One region of the Paraflavitalea devenefica genome, then DNA from elsewhere that is predicted to be linked to it. Evidence: riboswitches for the same ligand, from Rfam matches in the RefSeq annotation. Region 1 holds a riboswitch; each other region holds the start of a gene.
The links. A riboswitch is a leader RNA that binds a small molecule or an ion and turns the genes downstream of it on or off. The one in region 1 is predicted to bind cobalamin.
Positions count from the first base shown of each region.

Region 2: another riboswitch for cobalamin. It lies ahead of metE (5-methyltetrahydropteroyltriglutamate--homocysteine S-methyltransferase); the one in region 1 lies ahead of HB364_RS14585 (DUF5074 domain-containing protein).
Region 3: another riboswitch for cobalamin. It lies ahead of HB364_RS02620 (TonB-dependent receptor plug domain-containing protein); the one in region 1 lies ahead of HB364_RS14585 (DUF5074 domain-containing protein).

Region 1 is NZ_JAARML010000002.1:1,278,732-1,286,471, forward strand. Features, by position in the region: gene HB364_RS14570 (YncE family protein) at 1-870, opposite strand, end outside; gene HB364_RS14575 (TonB-dependent receptor) at 899-2,914, opposite strand; gene HB364_RS14580 (PKD domain-containing protein) at 2,914-4,098, opposite strand; gene HB364_RS14585 (DUF5074 domain-containing protein) at 4,108-5,217, opposite strand; cobalamin riboswitch at 5,424-5,683, opposite strand; gene HB364_RS14590 (cytochrome-c peroxidase) at 5,737-6,816, opposite strand; gene HB364_RS14595 (MbnP family protein) at 6,818-7,615, opposite strand.
Region 2 is NZ_JAARML010000007.1:71,285-79,024, forward strand. Features, by position in the region: gene HB364_RS29305 (GNAT family N-acetyltransferase) at 39-734, opposite strand; gene HB364_RS29310 (RNA polymerase sigma-70 factor) at 1,272-1,958, opposite strand; gene HB364_RS29315 (phosphatase PAP2 family protein) at 2,547-3,353, shown strand; gene metE (5-methyltetrahydropteroyltriglutamate--homocysteine S-methyltransferase) at 3,398-5,710, opposite strand; cobalamin riboswitch at 5,849-6,017, opposite strand; gene purU (formyltetrahydrofolate deformylase) at 6,052-6,879, opposite strand; gene HB364_RS29330 (methyltransferase family protein) at 6,879-7,601, opposite strand; gene cmoA (carboxy-S-adenosyl-L-methionine synthase CmoA) at 7,602-7,740, opposite strand, start outside.
Region 3 is NZ_JAARML010000001.1:674,643-682,382, reverse strand. Features, by position in the region: gene cobT (nicotinate-nucleotide--dimethylbenzimidazole phosphoribosyltransferase) at 1-172, opposite strand, end outside; gene HB364_RS02645 (Dph6-related ATP pyrophosphatase) at 169-897, opposite strand; gene cobU (bifunctional adenosylcobinamide kinase/adenosylcobinamide-phosphate guanylyltransferase) at 890-1,429, opposite strand; gene HB364_RS02635 (cysteine-rich CWC family protein) at 1,416-1,640, opposite strand; gene HB364_RS02630 (ABC transporter substrate-binding protein) at 1,627-2,568, opposite strand; gene HB364_RS02625 (DUF6580 family putative transport protein) at 2,697-3,275, opposite strand; gene HB364_RS02620 (TonB-dependent receptor plug domain-containing protein) at 3,304-5,190, opposite strand; cobalamin riboswitch at 5,311-5,511, opposite strand; gene HB364_RS02615 (TonB-dependent receptor) at 5,880-7,740, opposite strand, start outside.

The DNA of each region.
Region 1 (7,740 bases):
ATAACTCCATTCCGTGCTGTATACATAGGCCGAATCGCCGCAGATGGTGATATTGCTGGCCGCCAGGTCAAGCGTGTCTGTCACTTCGTCGGTGCTATTGATGATATAGGTATTGGAAGGTATCTTTTTATAATCCCCGCGGGAGGTAACGTAAATATTCCCATGTCCATCCGGCTCCATCCGGTGCAGGTTAATGCCTACTGTTATTTTGGACGTTTCTTTAAATGTATTCAGGTCAATCACCGATACTGTATTATCATAATGCGGTACGCGGTAACCTCCTGAATTGGCCACATAGAGTTTATTATTACGGATCACCATCTCCTCCGGCTGATAGCCCACCACGCAGGTGTCTTTCACGGTAAAGGTGACGGTATCTACCCGGGCTACACAGCCCAGCCGGGCATTGGGATCAATCAATACAGGGCCAGCATAGGAACTTACGTAAGCATAGCCTTTATCGAAAGTAATATACCGGCAGTTGGGAATGGGGATCGTGGCAATATGCCTGGCTGTGGTTACATCCATCACCTCCACCAGGTGCGATACATTGATCACTGCATACAGCTTATTGCCATAGACCTGTATATCATTGCCTACATCGCCCAGCTCTTTTACAATAGCCGGATTGCGGGCAGGGAAAATATTCTTATGGTACGTACCGGATGGATAATCAAAATAATCAAGGGAAGCCTTGTTGCTGCCCATATTGGCTTCATTCAGTAAAAAGAAGCCTTTCACCAGGCCGTTGGTGCCAGGCGTGATGGGCGTAGTGGTAGGCGGCACAATAGCATCTTCTTTCCGGCAGGAAGTACCTGCCAGCAGGAGAAGCAGGAATACCAGGGAGATGGTTGGTAGCGTAAATTTCATCATCAGTGTATTTGTTGTAAGCGAGGCTTTACAGGGTGATGCCGGCAATTAGTTTATAATTAATGCCCGGCATGGGATACCATTGCACCACTTCATAGTGCTGGTTCAGCAGGTTGTTCACCTCCGCCGTAAGCCGGACCGTTTTTTTCTTATGAGTCATGTTTTTTGTCAGCGCCACATCATGTGTGTACCAGGGCCTGCTATAATTTTCCGGTATATTGGCCACTGCTTCATAGCGCTCACCGGTATAAATAAAACTATAGTGCAGGTGCCAGCTTTGCCAGGTGGGGTTCAATACCAGTGATCCGCTATGCCAGGGTATATAAGGCAACTGCCCGCCATAATACGGACTGGCACGGTCGGTAAAGTCCTGCGCTTTTTGATAGGTATAGCTAAGGCGGGCATTGAGCAACACCGCCGGCGACAGTTGCCAGTTGGTTTGTACGGCTACATCCAGTCCCCTGATCTCCGTATAACCCAGGTTCAGCATCGTCCACCGGAACTGGTTGGAGGTGGGCATGGCCACGATCTTATTTTTTACCTGGTTAAAATAAGCGTCTGCCTGCGCTTCTACCCGGCGGAGCAAGCTATGCGGGAAATCGCGGGCGAAGGTTACGCCTGCATTGTATTGGGTGGTATATTCCGGGACCAGGTATTTATTCCCAATGAATGTATAGTATAGGTCATTGAGCGTAGGCATCCGGAAAATGCGTTTGTAAAAAGCACGCAGGTGAATGTCGGGTTGTTTCCAGGGTTGCCAGGATATAATAAGTGAAGGCGTGTATTCATGCTTGCTACCGGCCGCACTGTTTGCCACTTTGGTAGTTTCCTGCACAAAGGTGCCCAGCAAAGAGACCTGTACCGTAAGCCGCTTTAATTGAAGCGAAGTGGCCAGCGCCCCCAGGGTGGTATAACGGCGCGGGTATACAAAATCAACCAGGTCGGCACGCAGGGTGTTGAACAAAAAATCAGTCGCTGCATTCACGCTCCAGCCCGGCAGCAGGGTAATCAAATGGGCAGCAGAAAAATAAACTTCCTGCTGCCGGTAATGATTGTTTACATAGAGCGTGGTCACATCCAGCCGGGGGTCCGACAGGTAGTGCAGGTAATCATAGGCATATTTACTATTTAATTGCAGGCTGTAGCGCTGGCTGAATTGCTTGCGCATAGATGCCTGCACAAATACATTATTGTCCCATTGCCGGTCCTGGTGTTTGAACCGGCCCGGCTCTTCCCGTACGGCGGCGCCGGGATAACCTCTTTCGGAATTGTACCAATACACTTTTGCCTTCCATTCACCGCCTGTTATACGGCCATACAGGCCGCCTTCCAGGCGCAGGGTATATACATCCCCGTTCTTCCGCACTTCCGTGGTATCGTATCCGTCCTTCTTCACATAGCTGAACCGGTATTGGCCATTGGTATACAGGTATTCGGCATTGAACGAAGTGGTGAGTTGCTCATTCAGCCGGTGTTCCCATAAGAGGGATGGATTAATGGTGCCGAAGGAGCCGCCTTTTATAGTAGCCTTGAAATTATTCCTTTTACCTTCCGTAAAAGAAGGAATGCGGGTAGTCATATAAACAGCACCGGCGGAAGCAAGATCTTTGGCCGTTTGAAAAATGGCGCTTTTCTGTCCATTGTAAAGCGAAATGGACACCATATTGTCCAAAGAAAACCGCCCCAGGTCAACCGTACCGTTCTGGGCATTGCCCAGTTCAATGCCATCATAAAAAACACCCACATGCTGACTGCCGAGGCTGCGGATATTCACTGTTTTCAGGCCGCCCACACCACCATAATCTTTTACCTGTACGCCGGAGAAATACCGGATGGCATCGGCCACGGAGTGTACGCTCAGGCGTTGCAGGGCAGCGCCGTTCAGCGTTTGCACAGGTATTACTTCTTTGATGGTGCGGTCGGCTGTCACTATTACAGCGTCAAGACTGCGCACCCGTGCAGTATCTTTCTGTTGTGCAGCAACTGTGCTGATACTGCAACAGCATACCAGGAGCCAAATATATTGCCGTAATACAGTGTTCATCATTGCAGCCCCAGATCTTCTACACCCATAATCTCTGTAGATACTTCTCCCAGCCAGCCTGCTTCGGCACGCATACCGGTATAGATCCTGATGAAATGGATAGCGGGCAACTTCACCGGCTTACCTGCCTTATCTACTGCCCAGTCGAGCCGGATGCCAACCCCTTCATCCGCATTGGGCCAGTTATCAGCATAGCCGAAAGAAAAAGGCGAGCTCACATAATAAGATCCATTGCCAGACTGGTCTTTGACACCACTGCTGGTGAGCTTTGTGCCTTTGAACGTAATGCTGCTGCCTTTCCATTGCGGGTAATAAGGTTGTGCATGGAATACGTTTTTAGACAGGTAACCGGCCGCCCCCTGGTTGTCCGTCCACCGGATATAGGTTGTATCGCTCAGCGACCAGTTATTTTCATCGGGCGTAGGCACTTTATTTTCATCCGGCTTGTGGTAGGTGATCTCGTAATGGTGGATCGTTTTCGGACTATTGTATTCCGAACCGGCAATCTCATACCAGGTATCATCGGGCAATCCATTGCCATTGGCATCCATCGCTACTTCAATGATACCGGCCTCTGACCATTCATTAAAAGCATTGCCCAATACTTTAAAGCTGGCCTGACCGGAGTTGTTCATGATCGCATGATCAAAGCCCACTACTACAAATCCGCCAAAGCCGCCCAGGTGAATACCGGATGATGTTTTGAGCGCGTTGGTTGCTTTCAGCGCCATCTGTTCGGCGGTTTCCCCTTCCTTCCATTCAGGCATGCTGTTCACAAACTGACCCGGTGCGGGGAAGTATTCAAATACTTTCATCGCTTTGGAAGAATACGCCGTGCTTTCCTTTTTCACCACCACGTTAATAGTGGTGGATAGCGTTTCCGTGCCATTGGTAACGGTCAGGGTAATGGGATAAGTACCGGCGGTATGGCTGATAAAGCGAAGCGTATCGGTCGTTGCAATGATCTCATTGCCGGCTTTCCATGCGTACACTGCATTGGGCAGGGTAGTAGTGGCAGGCAGTACGAGGAACTGATACCGGTCTACCACAAAACCGCCTGCAGGCTCCTTGATCATAACAGTAGCGGCTATCTTATCGGGGGTGTCTTTTTTACAGCCTGGTAATAAAGCAACAAAGACCAGGAGGATAAGAACAGGTTGGTAGCGGATGATTATTTTGTTCATGGTTCAGGATTAATTGAAGATCATTAAAGCGGGGAAGTAGTAGTAAGTATAATTGACCGTTTTCTTCAGGGTTGCATTGGCGGCATCATAAAAGTAAAGACTGTTATAGGAATAGTTTTGCCCATAACCCGATTGTACAGCTGTTACTACCAGTTCATTGGCGGCAGCATAATAACCTACAGCCGCGCCATAAAACTCCTTACCAGTGGGTATCGTGGCAAAGGGGGCCGAGAGGGAAGCTGGGTTACCGGCTATGTATTTATAAAGCTGGTTGCCGCCGGCGCCCCACGACATGGTTTTGGCAATGAATACCGCATTCTCCGTAGAAGAAGTAGTAACGGTGCCTACGTTCCAGGCAAACCAGGGATTGCCCAAGGTGAAAGGAAGTGTCACCTTATTGGTGTCTAAAGTAGTGGTGTTCACCTTTACGAGTGAAGTACCGCCTGCCACCCAGAGGCTGCCATCAGGTGTTTTGGAAAGCCCCTGGTTCATCCCTGCGATGGTTTTCACAATACTGTAATTGCTTTGGTTCAGTACTATCAGTCCGGCCGATTGGTTCAGTACAAAAATGTAATTGCCTTCCTTGTATAGGCAGCCTGTTTCGCCGTTGATGCCGGTGATCTTCGCGCCTACCGTAAGCGTGGAAAGATTGAGCGGGTAAATGCCATTGGCAGTACTGATCAGGCCATTGGTGCTGTCCAGTCCCAGGAAAGCGCGGCCATTGGCAGGCAGGGAGGCGATGCGACCGGTCTCTACCAGCGATTTGGAATCGGTTACCACGAATGGTCCCTGCTTGGATACCAGATACAGCTTGCCATTGAATACGGCGCCGTATTGCGTGGTGACGCCCAGTTCTTTGCCCGGGTTCTCCAGGTGGTATACCATCTGTTCAATCGTGTCCTGTCCGTAGCGGTAGAAATTTACATTGCCATTGTCATGGCCAAACCAGCCTTCATTTACCAGGATGATGCCGTTTTCATACTTGCCCAATACCTGTGTCTTTTGGCTGGTGGATTGGGTGAGCGGTTGCTGGAAGTCGTTGTCTTTGTTACAGGCTGCCAGGCTGGCCATAAAGATCAGCAGCAGCAAGCCTTTCATGGCGGATAACCGGTTGTGCATTTTGGTATGATTAAGTGTGATAGAAAACAACCTGTTACCATACTTAATCAATACAACACCATACCCCGGATAGTCATTCCGGTGCATAGGTATGCACAACCGGCCGTTGCCTGTTACAGCAGGGGACAGCAGGCATAACTACAGGGAAAAAAATGAATAAGCTGCGTGCAGCCAATCATTCATGCTTTTTACCCGAAAGCTATGAATTAAGTAGGTAGCTGAAGGCAGGTCTCCTGGCTTGTTCTATTGCCGGACGCCTTCCCATTGCGTTTGCGTTATACAAAACAGCAACAGTGGCATGTAGATCCGGCAATTTCGTGGGTGTATATGCGAACATACTATGATGCGTACCCACGTAAAGAACTTACAGTTGCGGGACAGCTCCGGATTTTTGCTGGTGGCAATCACCGGATTCCCTTTTAATCACTACCCATAACGGTAATGAACCTTAAGCGTTGCAAAGATAAGGGGAAAGATTGTGGTGAATGATCAATTGTGAGTAGCTCGTTAATAAGTTGTCTAATACCTGATACATTGCGGACATATGTTCACTTCACCCAACTTAGGATTATTGGTAAACGATGTATCCGTCAGCGTGTGCAGGAAAGCTTTTAAAGCGGACCTATCGGTGTTGGACAAAGGAAGGCCAGTCCTGCCTGAAGATTGTAACAGCAACGGATCAATATTATCTGTCAACTGTACGCCGGCGGCATAATGTTCCAGTACCTGGTCTATGTCTTTAAACCGTCCGTCGTGCATATAAGGCGCTGTTAAGAAAATATTCCGCAGGGAAGGTACTTTGAAGCGGTACTTGTCGGCGGGCTGACTGGTAACACCCATACGCCCGAAATCCTGGCTGTAAGGATACAGGCCATTATTGCGGAAACTGAAGTCGGTGAAAAAGGGTTCGCTGTGGCAGGGGGCGCATTTGTTTTTAAATAAAGTATAGCCTGTCGATTCTTCCGGCGTAAAGGCAATACCTTCTTTACGGATCACCTGGTCGTATTTACTGTTGGCGCTTACCATGGTGCTCATGAACATACTCAGCGCCTGCATTACCCGGGCTGTCGTGATCTCACGGTTGCCAAAGGCGGCATAAAAATAAGTAGGGTAGTAAGCATCCTGCTTGATCTTGTTCACTACTGCTTCTACCGATTCACCCATTTCCACATGACTGCTGATGGGTACCAATGGTTGCAGGTCGAGGTCATTCACGCCGCCATCCCACATAAACGAAGTGGCCCAGGCCAGGTTTTGCAGGGCCGGCGCATTGCGTGTGCCCAGTGAATCAAATATCCCATGGCTCAGCCGGTGACCGTGATGGGAAAAGGCCGAAGCCTGTATATGGCAGGTGCCGCAGCTCACGGTACCGTTCTTCGACAGGGTGCCATCATAAAACAACCGCCTGCCCAGGGCAACCTTGGTCTTATTATATTGGTTTTTGGAAAGATCATATACTGGCCGCGGGAAATGGGCAGGTTGCGGAAAGCTGTCTGCATAACTGCCGGCAAAGGATGAAGGGGAATGTCGCAGGAAGCCGCTCAGCAACCAGATCAGCATCAACACTGCACATCCATATATGACCCGCATTTTTTTCATGCTACTTGTTTTGGTATTCCACGTTCCTGTACGCAAAGCCCCGCGCATAATTATCGGCAACCCGGGAGCTGGCGGGCGTAAGCATAATATGGTGCTGTGTCTTCAGGTCAATTGTCCATACGGCATTGAGTACCTGCAATACATCAAACTGCAGGTGTACAATGGCTTTTTTAGCTGCACTTACCTGCAACGGTTCTTTTGCCGGCAACCGGACTGTCACACGCCGGATATTATTAATGGTAGGGGAATTATAACCGCCGTAGCCGCCAATATGGAATTCAAACTGCCGGAAACCGGTAGCATCTGCCGGGATCGCAGGTGAAGCGCCCTCCAGTTTAAAAAAGATATAACCGCTGTTCCAGGTCCAGTACATGCTTTCACCGGCAGCCATATCCCTGCCGGGGTCCAGTACGCCTTTTCTTTCCCCGATGCCCAGCGTAGAAGTTACACTGTCTACACCCACCAGGAAGGAAATGGCGGAATAAGTGCCTTCCGGAACGGGGAGGGCAATTGTCTTCGTAGAATCAGCCTGCTCTTTCACCAGGAAAAAACTTTCCTTCTTTGGTATTACATATCGCTCTCCGTTGGCCCTGATCAGCTCGATATTGCTGATATAATACTGTAACAGGGAAATCGTGAGGGAATCGCCGGCCGGCATGCGGTATCCTATTGAGTCAAGCACCAGTGGCTGCTTACCCACCCGGTGATCCAGGCGAAGCAGCACCTGTGCTGTGGAGGCGGCGCCTGCCAGCAGGCCAGTCAATAATAAGGGCAGGAATTTCCTGGTTGTCAGGCGCATCAGCTCGATGGATTGAGCCGTAAAAATAAGCCATTTTGAGAGGCAGGCAAGCGGAACAATACAGGCGCGACCAATGCATGAACAATGATTTTATAAACTGTTGGGAACTGACTAGCAATCCCCCT
Region 2 (7,740 bases), on a different contig from region 1:
GCAGGATAGAATAAGGCTAAGGCTAATGGACAAAAAACTTACGTCACGGTGGGCACATGATCATGCCGGTAAATATTGATCGTACCAGGATAATCCTTCACCGTTTTATTCAATCTAAACCCTGCTTCATGCAGGAGGTTATTCGATCGCTTGTCATATACTGATGCTTTACAGAATATCCGCCATACATCCGGGAAGGAGAAAAAGCTGTGCAGGCAACTATTCAGGGCCCCGGCCAGGAAACCAATGGGTTCATCAAAATGGGGCGATACCAGGAAATGTATGCAGTAATCCCCTTTCTGTATATCCTCCTTCAGGCTGATCTCATCCTGGTCGGCACGTATAATATCAATTTGCAGGATCGCTTTACCACCTACTTCAGCAATTAAGCTCTGGCTGTAATCCCCGGTCAGCAGGTCATGATATGCTTCCAGCAGTTGCTGTACCGGCGTAAAAGGATTACTGCCCGGAACGCTGCAATACTCTCCAATCCAGTCATAAATAACCGGCAGGTCCTGGGGTATACAAAAGGGGCGTAAGGAAAATACACGGTTATCGCCCGGCAATAATCCGTAAAGAAAGGGCGTGTACCGGACAGACGGATCCAGTGGGCTACACAATTGTTTCTCGGTAAAAGGGCGCATAGCGATAAGGTTCACTTCACGGTATAAGTATTGCTCAACAAGCCGGCGCAGGCCGTCATGTGTAAGCATCAGGTATCGGGCATTGTTCATGATAACAACATTGAACTGTACACTAAACAGTTTACAAATACCATTACCAGGCATTAACCGGAGGTGCTATCAAAAGGGACGGTCTGTTGGTTGTAGAAGTGTTGCTTTGCTTCGTCTAAGGACCATTACCGTTATTAAAGGAGAGTTTCCAAATCTAACTTTATATGCGTACTTATAAAAAAGTATTCCTACGGTATTTTATTGTTTTTTACCGGTTTAATCACAAATGTTTAACAGCATCTAAAGGGAAACCCTTACATGCGGGCACACATTACCCAGGCTCATATATGCCTTCCTTTATATCCATAACCAACAAACGGGAATAAAAAAACCCGGCCTAAACGGGGAAGGCCGGGACATACAAAAAAATAAGCGCAAAGTCACCCTGCCGGTAAACTGCATTTTACACAGGCGGAGGGTGTCGTATATAATAACGAACAGGGTAAACCAATATACCGTCGGGGTGCTAAAAATCATACAGGAAATGATACGTACCAGGTACACAACAGTAGCTTGCAAAATGGCTGACCATAGTAGTTAAGCAACCTGCCCGCCGCTTTCTTCCGTAAGGACTCCTGCTGATCGTCTTCTTCTCTCCACAGGAATGCCATGAGCCAACGGAGTTCTGCGCACCACCGGAAGCCCCTGGGACCGGCAAAAGATCATACGCAGGAACTTAAGCGCAATTGTCTTCTGGTTTTGCACCGTCTGTACACTGATATCTAAATGAGCAGCAATCTCTCCATTCTTCATGCCTTCGAGAAAGGACATCTTAAAAATGGCTTTACGCTGTGGGGGCAACTTTTCTATGACAGCGTATATGCGGCTCAGTAACTCCCCTTCTGCCAGTCCATGTACAAACCGGGTAGCAGCAGCCATGGGCGAGTTATTGCGGGCGATCATCGCTTCATCCTCCATCAGTAACTGTATCAACTGCTGGTGCTTACCTGCTTTCCATTTCTTATGGCGCAATACATCTATACAGGCATTGCGGGTTGTAATATGCAGGAAGGTGCTGATCTTATGAATATTGTCGAAGTTGGCCCGTAACTTCCAGAGTTTCACAAATGTTTCGGTGGTAATATCCCGGGCATCCTGGGCGTCCGGCACAAAATGCCTGGCATAATAATAAATAACAGGGTATTGCAAGTGGTAGATCGTAGCAAAGGCATTTTCATCGCCTTGCTGGAACAGGTATATCATTGCATCCTCGGCTGATTTCATGAAACAGGTGATTACAGTTACCGGTAAAAAAGAGTTGACAGCGCTTTCAGGCGATGCTACCAACCAGCCATAACCAGCATTATGATCGTTCAAAAGAACGGGTAGTGCAGGTTTGGAGCGTTGTCACAACAAAAGCCTTGCTTCCAACTCATTTCGTCGCTGACCGAACCAGTAAAAAACCCGTTTATTTTTACTCTTCAACCTTAACGAAAGAGGTATCGCGATAAAAGTAATAAAAAAATGCGGAACAGTAAGGGTAACTGGTCCCCGTTAACTACCGGACGTGCATAAGTGGAGGCGCCGCCGGGTACCGGCCGGATAGCTCCCGGACAACATTAAGATTTTTTTAACTGGGTACCATCCGGATGCCATCTACACACCTGGAAGGGCTTCGTCTCCACTCAACAACAGGCTGAGCATCATAGCGCTACACGACAAATTGCCCCAACAACACCTTGATTTATTGCCCCTCATACATAACGAATTAATACCATTTTCAGCGTCCGAACTGCCTCCGGCGGTTACCGGGACTCAATTTTTCTTTAGATTTTACGTTTAGTTTGCAATAAAAGCCCCCTGTTTACATTCATGCATTACCGGTTAAAAATCATGGTGGTGGTCATTATAACAATTTCCGCCATCAATCCAGCTACTGCACAATACACGGACACTTCGGGCCGTGTCATCCCGGCTACAGATACCATACCCAGGGAAGTAAACTGGAGTATACCTGTGCCACAACGGGCATTTCCCCTTAGGTCACTCATTATCCCTGCCGCCATGATCTCATACGGCGTTACATCGCTGGCCAGTCATGGTTTAAAGGACGTTAACCGCAGCATTAAAGAAGAGCTGGCGATTGAACACCCGCATAACAAGGTTTCTATAGACAACTACCTGCAATATGCACCGGCACTGGCCGTATATGGTTTGAATGCCGCGGGTATTAAAGGCAAACATAACTTTAAGGACCGTACCATCCTGTATGGTATGTCCATGCTCATTTCCAACAGCGCCGTATTCTCCATTAAAAAATTCAGTGGCGAGAAGCGCCCCGATGGTTCAGATTACTACTCTTTTCCTTCCGGTCATACTGCCAATGCTTTTGTAGCGGCAGAATTTATGCGGCAGGAATACAAGGATGTGAGTCCCTGGTATGGCGTGGCAGGTTATGCCATGGCCGCCACTACAGGTTACCTGCGCATGTACAACAACAAGCACTGGTTCAGCGATGTGGTGGCCGGCGCTGGTGTGGGTATAGCCTCCACCAAACTGGCTTACTGGCTATACCCCATGCTCCAACGCGGTTTATCCAAAAACAAGAAGCTCAATACCGTCATTATGCCTACTTACCAGGATGGCGCAGTAGGTGTAGGACTGGTACATAAATTCTAAGGTGAGGGTCAGTGGTGAGCACTACTGACCACTCACAAACTTCATCAGGCAACAATCTTTTTCTCAACTTCCGCCCTCGCTATAGCGGCGGCCTTCACCATATTTTCCAGCGCTGTTTTTGTTTCCGGCCACTTGCGGGTCTTCAGCCCGCAATCGGGATTCACCCATACATTGCGCGCCGGCAATAACGTGGCCGCTTTCTCCAGGAGTGATACCATCTCTGCTACCGATGGCACGCGGGGCGAATGAATATCATACACCCCCGGCCCTATCTCATTGGGATACTTAAAATGTGCAAACGCTTCCAGCAGCTCCATTTGCGAACGCGAAGTTTCTATCGTGATCACGTCGGCATCCATCGCAGCAATATGCTCTATAATATCATTAAACTCACTGTAGCACATATGCGTATGGATCTGCGTTTCATCTTTTACACCGCTGACTGATATACGGAATGCCCGTACCGCCCATTGCAGGTAGGCTCCCCAGTCCTTTTTCCGCAGGGGCAATCCTTCCCGGATGGCAGGCTCATCTACCTGTATAATACTAATACCTGCTTTTTCCAGCGCCACCACTTCATCCCGGATAGCCAGGGCAATCTGGTTGGTGGTCACAGAACGCGGCTGGTCATTTCTTACAAACGACCATTGCAGGATCGTTACCGGCCCGGTGAGCATGCCTTTCATAAAGCGGGTCGTTTGCGCTTGTGCAAAACTGCTCCAGCGCACCGTCATATCCGCAGGCCTGCTTACATCGCCCACAATGATAGGCGGCTTCACGCAGCGGCTGCCATAGCTTTGTACCCATCCGTTTTTCGTAAACACAAATCCGTCAAGCTGTTCCCCAAAATATTCTACCATATCATTGCGCTCAAACTCGCCATGCACCAATACGTCCAGCCCCGTCTCTTCCTGCCAGCGGATGGCTTCCAGGGTAGCCTGCTCAATAGCGGTATCATATTCAGCCTGGGTAAGCTCCCCCTTTTTTAAGCGGGCGCGCAATTGCCGGATATCATCCGTTTGCGGAAATGATCCGATCGTAGTAGTAGGAAACAAAGGAAGCTGGAACAGTTGGCGCTGTACCTGTTGGCGTATAGCAAAAGGGCTATTGCGTTCACCGTCTTTGGCTGTAATGGTTGCTACCCGTTCTTTTACTGCCGGCTTATGGATAAGCGCTGAGGTGCTGCGGCTTTCCTGCGCCTGCTGGTTGGCGACCAGCAAAGAAGTATTGCCATTTACAATAGCGGCCAGTTCTCTTACCTCCTGCAGCTTCTGTTTGGCGAAAGCCATCCAGTTCCTGATCACAGGATTAAGACCAGTTTCCAGGTCAAGGTCAAAAGGCGTATGCAGTAAGGAGCAGGAAGGTGCGATCATCACGCGCTCCGCCCCCAGCCTGTCAATCGCTTTCCGGATCAGGGACAGCGATTGGCTGTAATCATTCTTCCAGATATTCCTGCCATCAACAACACCCAGTGAAAGCGACAGTTTGGGCGGTATGCTGCTTAAAATGTCATCCAGTTGCCGCGGCGCCCGCACCAGGTCTACATGCAAAGCGCAAACCGGCAGGCTAACGGCCAGTTCAGTATTTTCCTGCAGGCCTTCAAAATAAGTGGTAAGCAGGGTCTTCACATGCGGGCAATGCTTCTTAATCTCTGCATAGGCATACTTATAGGCCTGCTGTTGCTTTTCCGTGAGGTCCATGGCCAGGAAAGGTTCATCCAGTTGTATCCAGTCGGCCCGGTAATCATCTTTCAGCTTATTCAGTATCTCAACATACACCGGCACCAGCTTTTTGATCAGGTCTATCCTGTCAAAAGGCACGCTTCCTTTTTCTTTGCCCAACAGCAAATAGGAAACAGGACCTATCAAAACAGGCTTGGGCGTTTTGCCGGTCACATACTTTGCCCCGCTGAACTCACTGAAGAGCCGGTTGGAGAACAGCTTAAACGACTGGTCATGTGTAAACTCAGGTACGATATAATGGTAATTCGTATCAAACCATTTTGTCATCTCCATGGCCGTAATATCAAGGCCATGACGCTGGTAGCCCCTGGCCATGGCAAAATAGAGATCAATCTCTGTGTTGTCCTTCACATCGGTTACCACCGGTGCATAACGGGTGGGGATAACGCCCAGGAGCAATGACATGTCCAGCACCTGGTCATAAAAACTAAAATCATTACAGGGAATCAGATCAATGCCGGCTGCGGCCTGCAGCGTCCAGTTATCTTCCTGGATCCTTTTGGCGGCCAGGAATAGCTCCTGCCGGGAGATGGCGCCTGTCCAGTACTGTTCACAGGCCTTTTTGAGTTGGCGGTGGCTGCCCATACGCGGGTAGCCCAGGTTGTTTGTCAGCATACGCAAAAACTTTTAGGTTAAACATTAAGTGAATAATGCCTTTACGTTTAAGAGTATGCTTCCGGAATTTAAGAATAAGAGAGGTACAGCCTTATGAGGCATGGGGCTGCTCCTGACTTCTGCTTTAAACTGCGAAAGCATTCGTCCGGTTTCCTGGCAAGTATCTGGCTTGGGAGTGATGGCGAACGTGAAACGTGCGACCTTCAACCCTTACAGTTGCGCAACAGCCCATGATTTACACATGGTTCCTTTTTAATAATACCGCCGATAACGATAGGCGACATTAACCTGGAAACGACCATTAAAGTAAAGAACGATGGCGCGAAGGTATATCTTTTCTATTACTCGAAGACAACTGTTTTATTATTATACACAAACACCCGGTCATCAAATACAAGCCGTAGCGCTTTGGCCAGTACAGCAGTTTCTATTTCTTTACCGGCCCGCATCATATCAGAGGCTGTGAGGGAGTGGGTCACCGGTATAATCTGCTGGGCAATAATGGGGCCTTCATCAAGGTCATTCGTTACAAAATGGGCAGTAGCGCCAATCAGCTTCACGCCGCGCTCAAATGCCTGCCGGTAAGGATTGGCGCCGGCAAAGGCAGGCAGAAATGAATGATGGATATTGATGATGCGGCCGGGGAAGGCCGCTACAAAAGCAGGCGATAAAATGCGCATGAACTTGGCCAGCACAATATAATCCGGCGCGTACTGTGCTATGCAGTCCTTTATCTGTTCTTCAAATACGGCTTTGAGAGCCTCATGATGCGGTACATGGTGAAAGGGTACATCAAAGCGGCCGCAGATATCCTGCAGGGTATCATAATTACCGATAACAGCCTGTATATGGGCGCCCAGCGTTTTAAAATAATGACGGATCAGCATATCCCCCAGGCAATGATACTCTTTGGTCACCATCACCACGATCTTCTTTTGCGGCAATGGGTCTACTACGATGGCTGCATCAGGCGGCAAAACCGCCTGCAGGGATTTTGCGATCCCTGCAGCATCAGCTTCCTGCTCTACCTGCACCCGCAGGAAAAAGCGGTTCTCTGTCTTGTCCACATGCTCCCGCAAAGAAACAATATTAAGCTGCTGCTGCGCCAGCACACCGGAGATGGCAGCCACCAGCCCTACCCTGTCTATGCACTGTATGACGATAATCATTATTCTTTCAGTTTGCCCGATTTCTTCAAATATCGGACAAAAAGATACCATACCAGCAGGAGTGGCAACAAAACGGCCCCTAAAATATTCCTGAAGTGGCTATCATAACCGGTTAACTGCGGATACCTGAACAGTAAGATCAGTACGATACCGGAAAGCCAGATATATTGGGTATTATACTCTTTAAGCAGCCAGCGCTTCCAGTTAAATTGCATCGAGCTAAAAGTTGTACCCAGTCTCTTGAGCATAGGCAGCCACCGGTTTACCCGGCTGCAATAACTTACGAAGGCCTGCCCGAATTTCCCGCGCAGGAAGTTTTCTTCCGCCAGTACAATAGACTGGTAAATGAGTATGAACAGCGGCATAACCACCACCACATACAGGAGTGAATTAGAGAGAATACCTACACCCAGCAGCATCAGCATATTGCCCACATACAAGGGATTACGGCAATGATGAAAAATACCAGTCGTAACAAGGTCTTCTGCATACACCTTACCATCCTTACCGCCCCGGATAATATAAGCCAATCCGATCGTGGCGCCGCGTATAACCTGCCCCATCACAGTAACCAACAGTCCGGTGATGAGCGGCCAGTAATAATAACCGGCCCCGAAATATTGCTCACTGAATAAAGGGGCAGAAGGAACGAACAATAGCAGGTAGAGTACTATAAACAATCCATTCCTGTGCTTAAAAAAGAAATTACCGATCCTGACCATTTAGTATTTTTTTGCAATGATCCCTGAAAAATTATACCATTTAAAGAATACCTCACAATGATCAAATCCAGTCTTTTGCAGCAGGGTGATATTCTCACTCAGCTTATATGGGATCAATACATTTTCAAGTGCCTCCCGC
Region 3 (7,740 bases), on a different contig from region 1:
CAAAAACAACAATATGCGGAAGGCTGATCACCGGCGAGATGGTTTCCTGTATCAATCCCACCCGCAGGGCAATCTCTTCCAGTATGCCCAGTGAGCCTGGTGGTTTTGTCTTGTTATTGATCTTATGTTGTAGCTGCTCCTGTAAGGAGGTGGTAATAGTATTTGTTGTCATGGCATTAATAAATCACAAAAGTAAAATCCATAGGTGGACGGTTGGTCCATGGGATTACAGGAATTATCAGTCGTTTGCGGCGCTTCGTAGCGCCTGTACACGATTTCTCCTTTGGTATAGGGAATGGGATGGTTGAATATAGGCCCGTCAAAGACAAACGAATGGTATTCCCCATTCTCGCCGCATACATCCACGTTGGCCGGCAGGTCGCGCACAAAGGATTCATCAATCAATCGCCCACAGAAGCTCTTGTCGAGGAACTTCTCATTCACACATACAATAATAGCCTTGAATCCCCCATCAAGAAACTCCCGCATCAGGTCCTGCGTAGGTATCTTCCATAAGGGGAACACACATTGCATATCCACGGTGGCCAGCTTTTGCTCCCGGTACACCTTCAGGTCTTCCAGGAAAATATCACCAAATACGGCTTTTGTATAGCCTGTTGCTTTCAGGGTGGTTACCTGTTGCAGCATGGCCTGCTCATATTCCTGCATGCCGGGTTGCTCCGGCAGTTCTATCGTATGCAGCGGCAGTCCAATAGAGGCTGCCTGTGCATTCAATAATTCCCTGCGCACACCGTGCATAGAAATGCGGTTATGCGCAGCATTTACACTGGTAAGCAGGCTGTCAATGCTGTAAAGGTCATCCTGCAGTATCTTATGCAGGCACAGGGAAGAGTCCTTGCCTCCGCTCCAGTTCATATATGCCTTGATCTTATCCATGTACATTCTTTATCTCCATCGGTATGCCACTCACCATGAACACTACTTTGTCGGCTACTGAAGCAATATATTGATTCACCCAACCCTGCAGGTCGGTAAACTTGCGGCCAATCTCCGTTTCGGCATGTACGCCCATACCGATCTCATTACTGATGATGATGAAAGTGCCTGCCTGTTGCTGCAACTGGTTAATCTCCTGCTTGCAGGCTGCCAGGCATTGGTCAATATCATACTTGTTATCAATAAAGAAATTAGTGAGCCAGAGGGTAACGCAATCTATAACGGCTACCTTATTGGTGAGGTCGAGCCGGCTGATGTGTTTTTCTTCTTCCACAGCCGTCCAGCGCTCATCACGGTCATCCTGGTGGCGTTTAATGCGTTGCTGGAAATCCTCATCCCACTTACGGGCAGTAGCCACGTATACCGGCGCCGGGCTCAGTTGTAGGGCCAGGTCCTGTGCATAACGGCTTTTACCGCTACGCGCCCCGCCGGTAATAAATACAATACGGGGGGAGGCATTACTTATTGGCATCCAGTGAATATTTCTCTGTAAACAAAACGGAACGTTGTTTCAGTTCCAGTAAGCAATTCCTGCACAGGCAATCGCTGTAGCGGCCTTCTATAAAAGTTTTCTCTTCCTCGGTAAATTGAATGCCGAAGCACTGGCATTGGAGCACATCGCCTACTTTGCATTCAAAGGCCTGCCGGCAGCGGGGACAGCTTTTTTGTTCATGCTTGCACATAGGCGTTTGTTTTAAAGAGGGAGGAACATTTGTGTTGCAGGTGGGCAGGTACGGTAAAGAGATCGGGGTGGAACATGGCCGCCAGTATTTCAATACCATCTGTGAGCGTGCCGGCACTGGGCTGGGTAAACAGGTCATAATCGGCGGTGTACACCGCCTCTTGCTGTACTGCTGCCAGTTGATTCCATTCTGCCTTGTTCGTGAGCAGGTGCAGTTCTTCGGCCGTACGTTCAATGGTAAAGCCGCAGGGTGCTATCACCAGCACTTCCGGGTTGTACCGCACGATCTTTTCCCAAGGCGTTACAATACTGTCGCCACCGGGATTGGACAACATATCAATGCCGCCCGCATAAGCTATCTGGTAGGGAATCCAGTGACCACAATTGTAAATGGGTTCTACCCATTCCATCACCATGACTCTTTTTGGGGGCGCTTTGTGGGCGCGTAAGGCATCTATAATGGCATCAATTCTTTTCTGTAAGGCAGCGAGATAGGAATAAGCTGCTTCTTCATGGCCCAGTGCTGCAGCAATGGTAATGGCCGTGCCAAACACATCCTGCAGGTTATTGGGGGTGAGCGGCAGCAGTTGGGGCTGCTTTTCCAGTTTGGACACGGCTGCTGCTGTGCAGGCCGTATCTATCTGGCATACTTCACATACATCCTGGGTGAAGATCACATCCGGTTGAATGGATTGCAGCAGTACCTCATCCACGTAATACAGGCTTTTGCCCTGCGCTTTGGAAGCCGAAAAGATGCGGTCTATTTCAATACTGCTGTAATGTTTCCCTTCCAGCACACAACGTACCACTTTGCTTTTTTCGGCCAGTGCCACGGAAGGGCATTCAAAGGTAATACCGTGCAACAGGTGTTGCAGGTTCATATCATAGATCATTTGTGTAGCGGCGGGGAGGAAGGAGCAGGCGACCATATCAGTATGATTATAGGATGAACAGAAATAGTCTTTTTAAACAGAAGAGGCAGGTTAAAAAAACGAGTGGCGAGCAGGGCTGTACAAAAGCCTCCACTTGCCACCCGTCCCGCCTCCCGGCGGGGCCATTAGTTATTAGCCTTGACAGGCTTCAAAAAGGTATACTTCTTCTGTGCCAGTTCAAATATGCCAAACATAACAGCACTGAAAAAAGCAGTGCCGCCCAGGAACCTCAGCTCATACGGAATGGCAGTAACGAGGCGGTTGAGGTAGAAAGGCAGCGTGAGCTTGTTCTCTACCACACAGGCGCCAATATCACTTACCAGCCAGTGAATGAGGGTCGCAGTGATAGTTGCCAGGATGATCCTTGTAATGGTTACCTTTTTCAGGATCAGCTTGCCGGCCACTGTCATCAGGGCGAAAGCCAGATAAGTCCAATACCAACCACTGTACAGCAAACCGGTCCGGAATTCTGCAAACAGGGTGAAAGACAATATCAGGTCACTGATAAACAGGGTGAGCAGGGGAAACAGGTAAGGTTTTACGTGGCCGCTGAAATAAGCAGCGCCAAATAAAGCCATCGCACCCAGCGGTGTAAAATAGGTCAATGGGCCCATATCAATAAAAGATAACAGGCGCAAAGTGGCTATCACTACAATAATGAGCAGTAATACTGCATTCCTCGGGCTAAATGTTGACAATGACATAAGTATAATTTATAAAAGGAACTTAAAATTATAAATTAATCCTGAATCCTCCCTGTATGTTAATACCTGGTGTATTATAACCATACACTTCTGTATAACTGGCATCGGTGAGGTTTTTGGCATCCACAAACAGCCTTACCTTATTATCCAGTAATTTATATTCTGCATAAGCATTCAGCAAAGTATAAGCTTTCAGGTTAACAGGGATAGTACCGTAAGGGGGCACTGATTCAAAGAACAGGTCGGTCCTTTTACCCAGACTTTGGGCGGCAATACTGATGTACAGTTGTTTGGTTGCCTGGTAACCAACGCTGGCCACTATAGTGCTCTTTGGCCTGCGCAGCAGGTTATAGTAGCTGGTATCTTTACCGCTGCGGGTTTGATAAATATTACCGGTTACATAAGTATAAGATGCCTTGATGCTCCACTTTTCATCCGGTGTTACGGTTACCTCCAGTTCAGCGCCTTTATCTTTCTGTTCGTCAATATTAATAGACTGGTTGCCTACATACGCGATCAGGTCCTTAATATCCCTGTAAAAACCGGTAGCTGTCAGTTGCAGTTTATGTTGCCATGTTTGTAACTGTACGCCTGCTTCAATATTGGTTGATTGTTCAGGCTTCAGTTTAGGATTGCTGCCATAAAAAGTGGGGCCGAATAACTCAAATACAGTGGGCGCTTTGAAGCCGCTTGATATATTGGCAAAGACTTTCACCTCCTGGTTGATCAGGTAGGAAGTATTGAAACTATAAGTAAAATGGCTGCCAAATTCTGAATGACGGTTATACCTTCCGCCCACTTCTACGTGAAGGCCATTATCGCTTTGTATAAAGAAAGAGAGATAAGGGCTGATGATGGATGTTTCGGGGTTCTTCTTTTCCAGGGTAGTATCCAGCAACTGGTAGCTTTGGTAGTTAACGCCTGCCAGCATTTTTACCTGGCCGTTCAATGCCTGGGTAAGGTATACATCGCCGCTATGGAATTTTCCACGGAAGAAAGAAGAGCCGAAACCTGTAACATAATTCCTTTTGGAATAGGAATAACCATAATTGGCCGTGATGGTGCCTTTGGGCAGGGCTATCGTAGCAATGGCGCCTGTATTATTCAGCAAAGAACGGAACGTATTGGTACCATCTGTAAAAGCATCTGCATCAAAATCGCCTTTGTAGTGGCTATACCTGTAGTAAGGCGCTATTTTTATCTTATCGTTTACCCGGAAGGCGAGATTAGCCTGTACACTTTGCCTGGTAAAACCATCTTTATCAAAAGCTGCTTTACCGGTAGTGTCTACAGCTTCTGAAATACCATCTGTATTGGTATAGCTATAGTTGATGTTGTAATCCACCACCTTGGTGTGGCCGCTCACACCTGCATCACCGGTAAAGGTGTTAAAGCTGCCATACGTAGCGCCGCCATTGAAGCCGATCGCTTTAGTGCCTTTTTTCTTTGTAATGATATTGATCACACCGGCTACCGCATCTGAACCATATAGGGTAGACTGGCTGCCTTTCAGTATTTCAATGTGGTCAATTTGTTCTACGGGAAACAGCCGGAGGTCAAATGCACCGCCCGATCCGGAGGGATCATTGACAGGAATACCATCCAGTAAGATCAATGTATAATCATTGGAAGCGCCCCGTAAGAAAATGGATTTGTCCTTACCGGGGTTGCTGTTGGCGCCATTGACAATGATGCCGGTTTGTTCTGTTAAAACCTGTGCGAGGCTTTTGCCGCTGCTGCGTTCAATTTGCTCACGGCCAATAACCGTCACTACTTTACCCGTTTCACTGAGTTTAACCGGGTATTTGGTAGCCGTGATGACTACCTGGTCCAGCGATTTAGCGTTTGTTGAGTCCTGTGCCTGCGTATACATGGCTGCCAGCAGGGCCGATAATGTGAGTAACCTTCTTGTCATGCTCATAGTTTGTTTGTGTGATGAACTATGAGCCTTCGGAAAAAATGAATACAAACAGAAATGAAATGTCTTCTGCAGTAAGACTGTTTCATCCCGGCTTTTCACCCGAAAGCTCGTCGATGTTATTGCTGATAACTGGCAGGTCTTCTGACTTGTTTCCCTGTTCAACACCTTCCCGTCCTCCTTATGGGACAGTGGTACGAAGAATGAACAGTTTTGCGAAACTTACAGCTACGGGGATAGCACCGGATTTACACCGGTTTCCCTTTTCATCCAGTCCCGTCTTGAACGGGAGCGGAAACCAATTACGCGGCAAATGTAAGGGTTTACCCTGGTTTTATGGGAGTTTCCTGGGAGATGCCTGGCAGGATTGTCCTGGTAAGATGCCTGGCTTTAAGTACCTACCATGTACCTATCAAGTACCTCCCATCCTAGGGTCATCTTAGGGTCATCCTAGGGTTTTCTTAGGGTTTTCCTGGGCTTTTTACCTGAAGATTACCCCAGGATAACCTCAGGAAAACCTAAAGAATACCCTATAATCGCAGGACCTTGATCGAAGGATGTTACTACCTTAACAGGAGAAATGAGCTAAAAAAGAGAGAGGTGGCATCTTTCGTCCCGCAAAGCAGGAGGAAAGATGTCACCTCTGAGTTTCTAAAGAATTACCTCTTAAATGGTTGATATCCAGGTTATCTGGCAGTAATAAATTGCAGGTTGATGCCGCCAAAATAGTTGGCGCCTGCTGCGGTATTGTAATACCGGTTGGCGGCGGCATTAATATCATTGCCCAGGCTATAGCGTACGTCGAACAGGTTGTCGGCGCCGGCAAAGATATCGGCAGCGATACCCTTGCACAGACGGGTGCGCCAGCCGATGCGTCCGCCACTAAGCTGGTAGGAAGAAGCGATTACTGTATTGGCATCATTCAGGGCAATGGGATCGCTGTAATACCAGGTGAGGTTGGCATACAATCCCGGCCGGGTACTTACATCCAGTCCGGCAGTGAGGGTATGGGGCGCCACACTGGGCAATTGCTTACGGGAGAAATCGGTAGCGCCCTGTTTAAAGTCCTTGTAGCGGAAATGGCTGTAAGTATGGCTTACCCATAAACGTGCATTGGATATAAAACCTTTCCTGCCCGGGATTAACTGGTAATAAGCCTGCGATTCAATACCCCTTTGTTTGGTAGAGCCTGCATTCACAAAATAATCGGCATTGCTACTATCGCGCCGTAGTACAATGGCATTTTGCAGGCGGTAAATAAAAGCATTCACCTCTACATACAGCCTTTGCTGCAGCCAACTGCTTTTGATACCGGCTTCATAATTCACGCCCTGTTCTGCATTCAGTCCGGTACTGATAACCGATGTGGAAGGCAATACTTCCTGTGTGGTGGGCGGGGAGAAACCTTTGGCTACACTGGCATATAATAATAACTCCGGGATGATCTTCTTGGAAACAGCCAGCCGTGGCGCCCATTCATTGCTATAGGTCCTTTTTACGGGAACGAAAGAGGGCACAGAAAGACGGGTAATGGTAATGGATGATTTGTTGAAGCTGATGCCTGCATCTACATTCCAGTCGCCGGGAAAGCGCAGGCTGGCTTGTGTGAACAGGGAGTAGATCCAGCTATCAATATCATCATCGGTCAGTAGGGTATCGGGACGGCCCTGTTTATTCTGAAAGGTTTTGGTATTAAAGAAACCACGTTGCGCTTCGGCTCCCCACGATACTTTAAGTTGCGTGCCATTCAGGTCATGCAACCAGTTAAAGAGCGTGCGGCCACCAAAATGGGGCTCTGATCTTTTTTCATAGTTGCGGAAGGTAGGGTTCCTGATCAGCGAAAAAGCGCCATATACCACAGAACTGTTATCGAGCCGGTCAGTTAGCTGGTACGTGTGCGTCAATCCTGCCAGGAATGTTTTCTGATAAATGGCTGTCTGTAAGGCATCGGCATTGGGGCGGGCGCCGCGGGGATTATTGTTGTATTCAGTGAGGGTGAGGCCGCCGGGCGTTTCATAGTACAGGTCGCCATACAGCACACTGGCCTGCAGGGTCTGGCGGTTATTTATTTTCAGCCTCGTTTCCCAGGTTGCTACATCACGCCGCATATTGGTATGATCGCGGTAGCCATCACTGGTTTGATGGGTATAGCCGAAAGTATTGCGGTTCTCTTCACTACCTACCCGCACCTGTGCATGCAGGTTGTGGAGGTTGTAACTGCCGTACAGGTAACCAACGTCCACGCCTTTTGTCCATTGATCGGGCTGGCTGTTGATCAATACCGCACCGCCGGTGCCTGCTCCATACAGGCTGCCGGCAGGGCCTTTGATCACTTCGATAGAATTTACATTGTAATAGCTGAGCTGGTTGAGGTAAGTGCTGCCGCCCGGATCGGTGAAGGGGATGCCATTCCAGTACACCTTCACGTTGCGCACCCCAAAGGGAGAGCGGATGGTGCTACCCCTTACATTGAGGCGGAAACTGCCAGGCGAACGTTCTTCCATGTGCACGCCGGGTGTGGTATTCAGGGCCGGGAGCAGGCTGGTA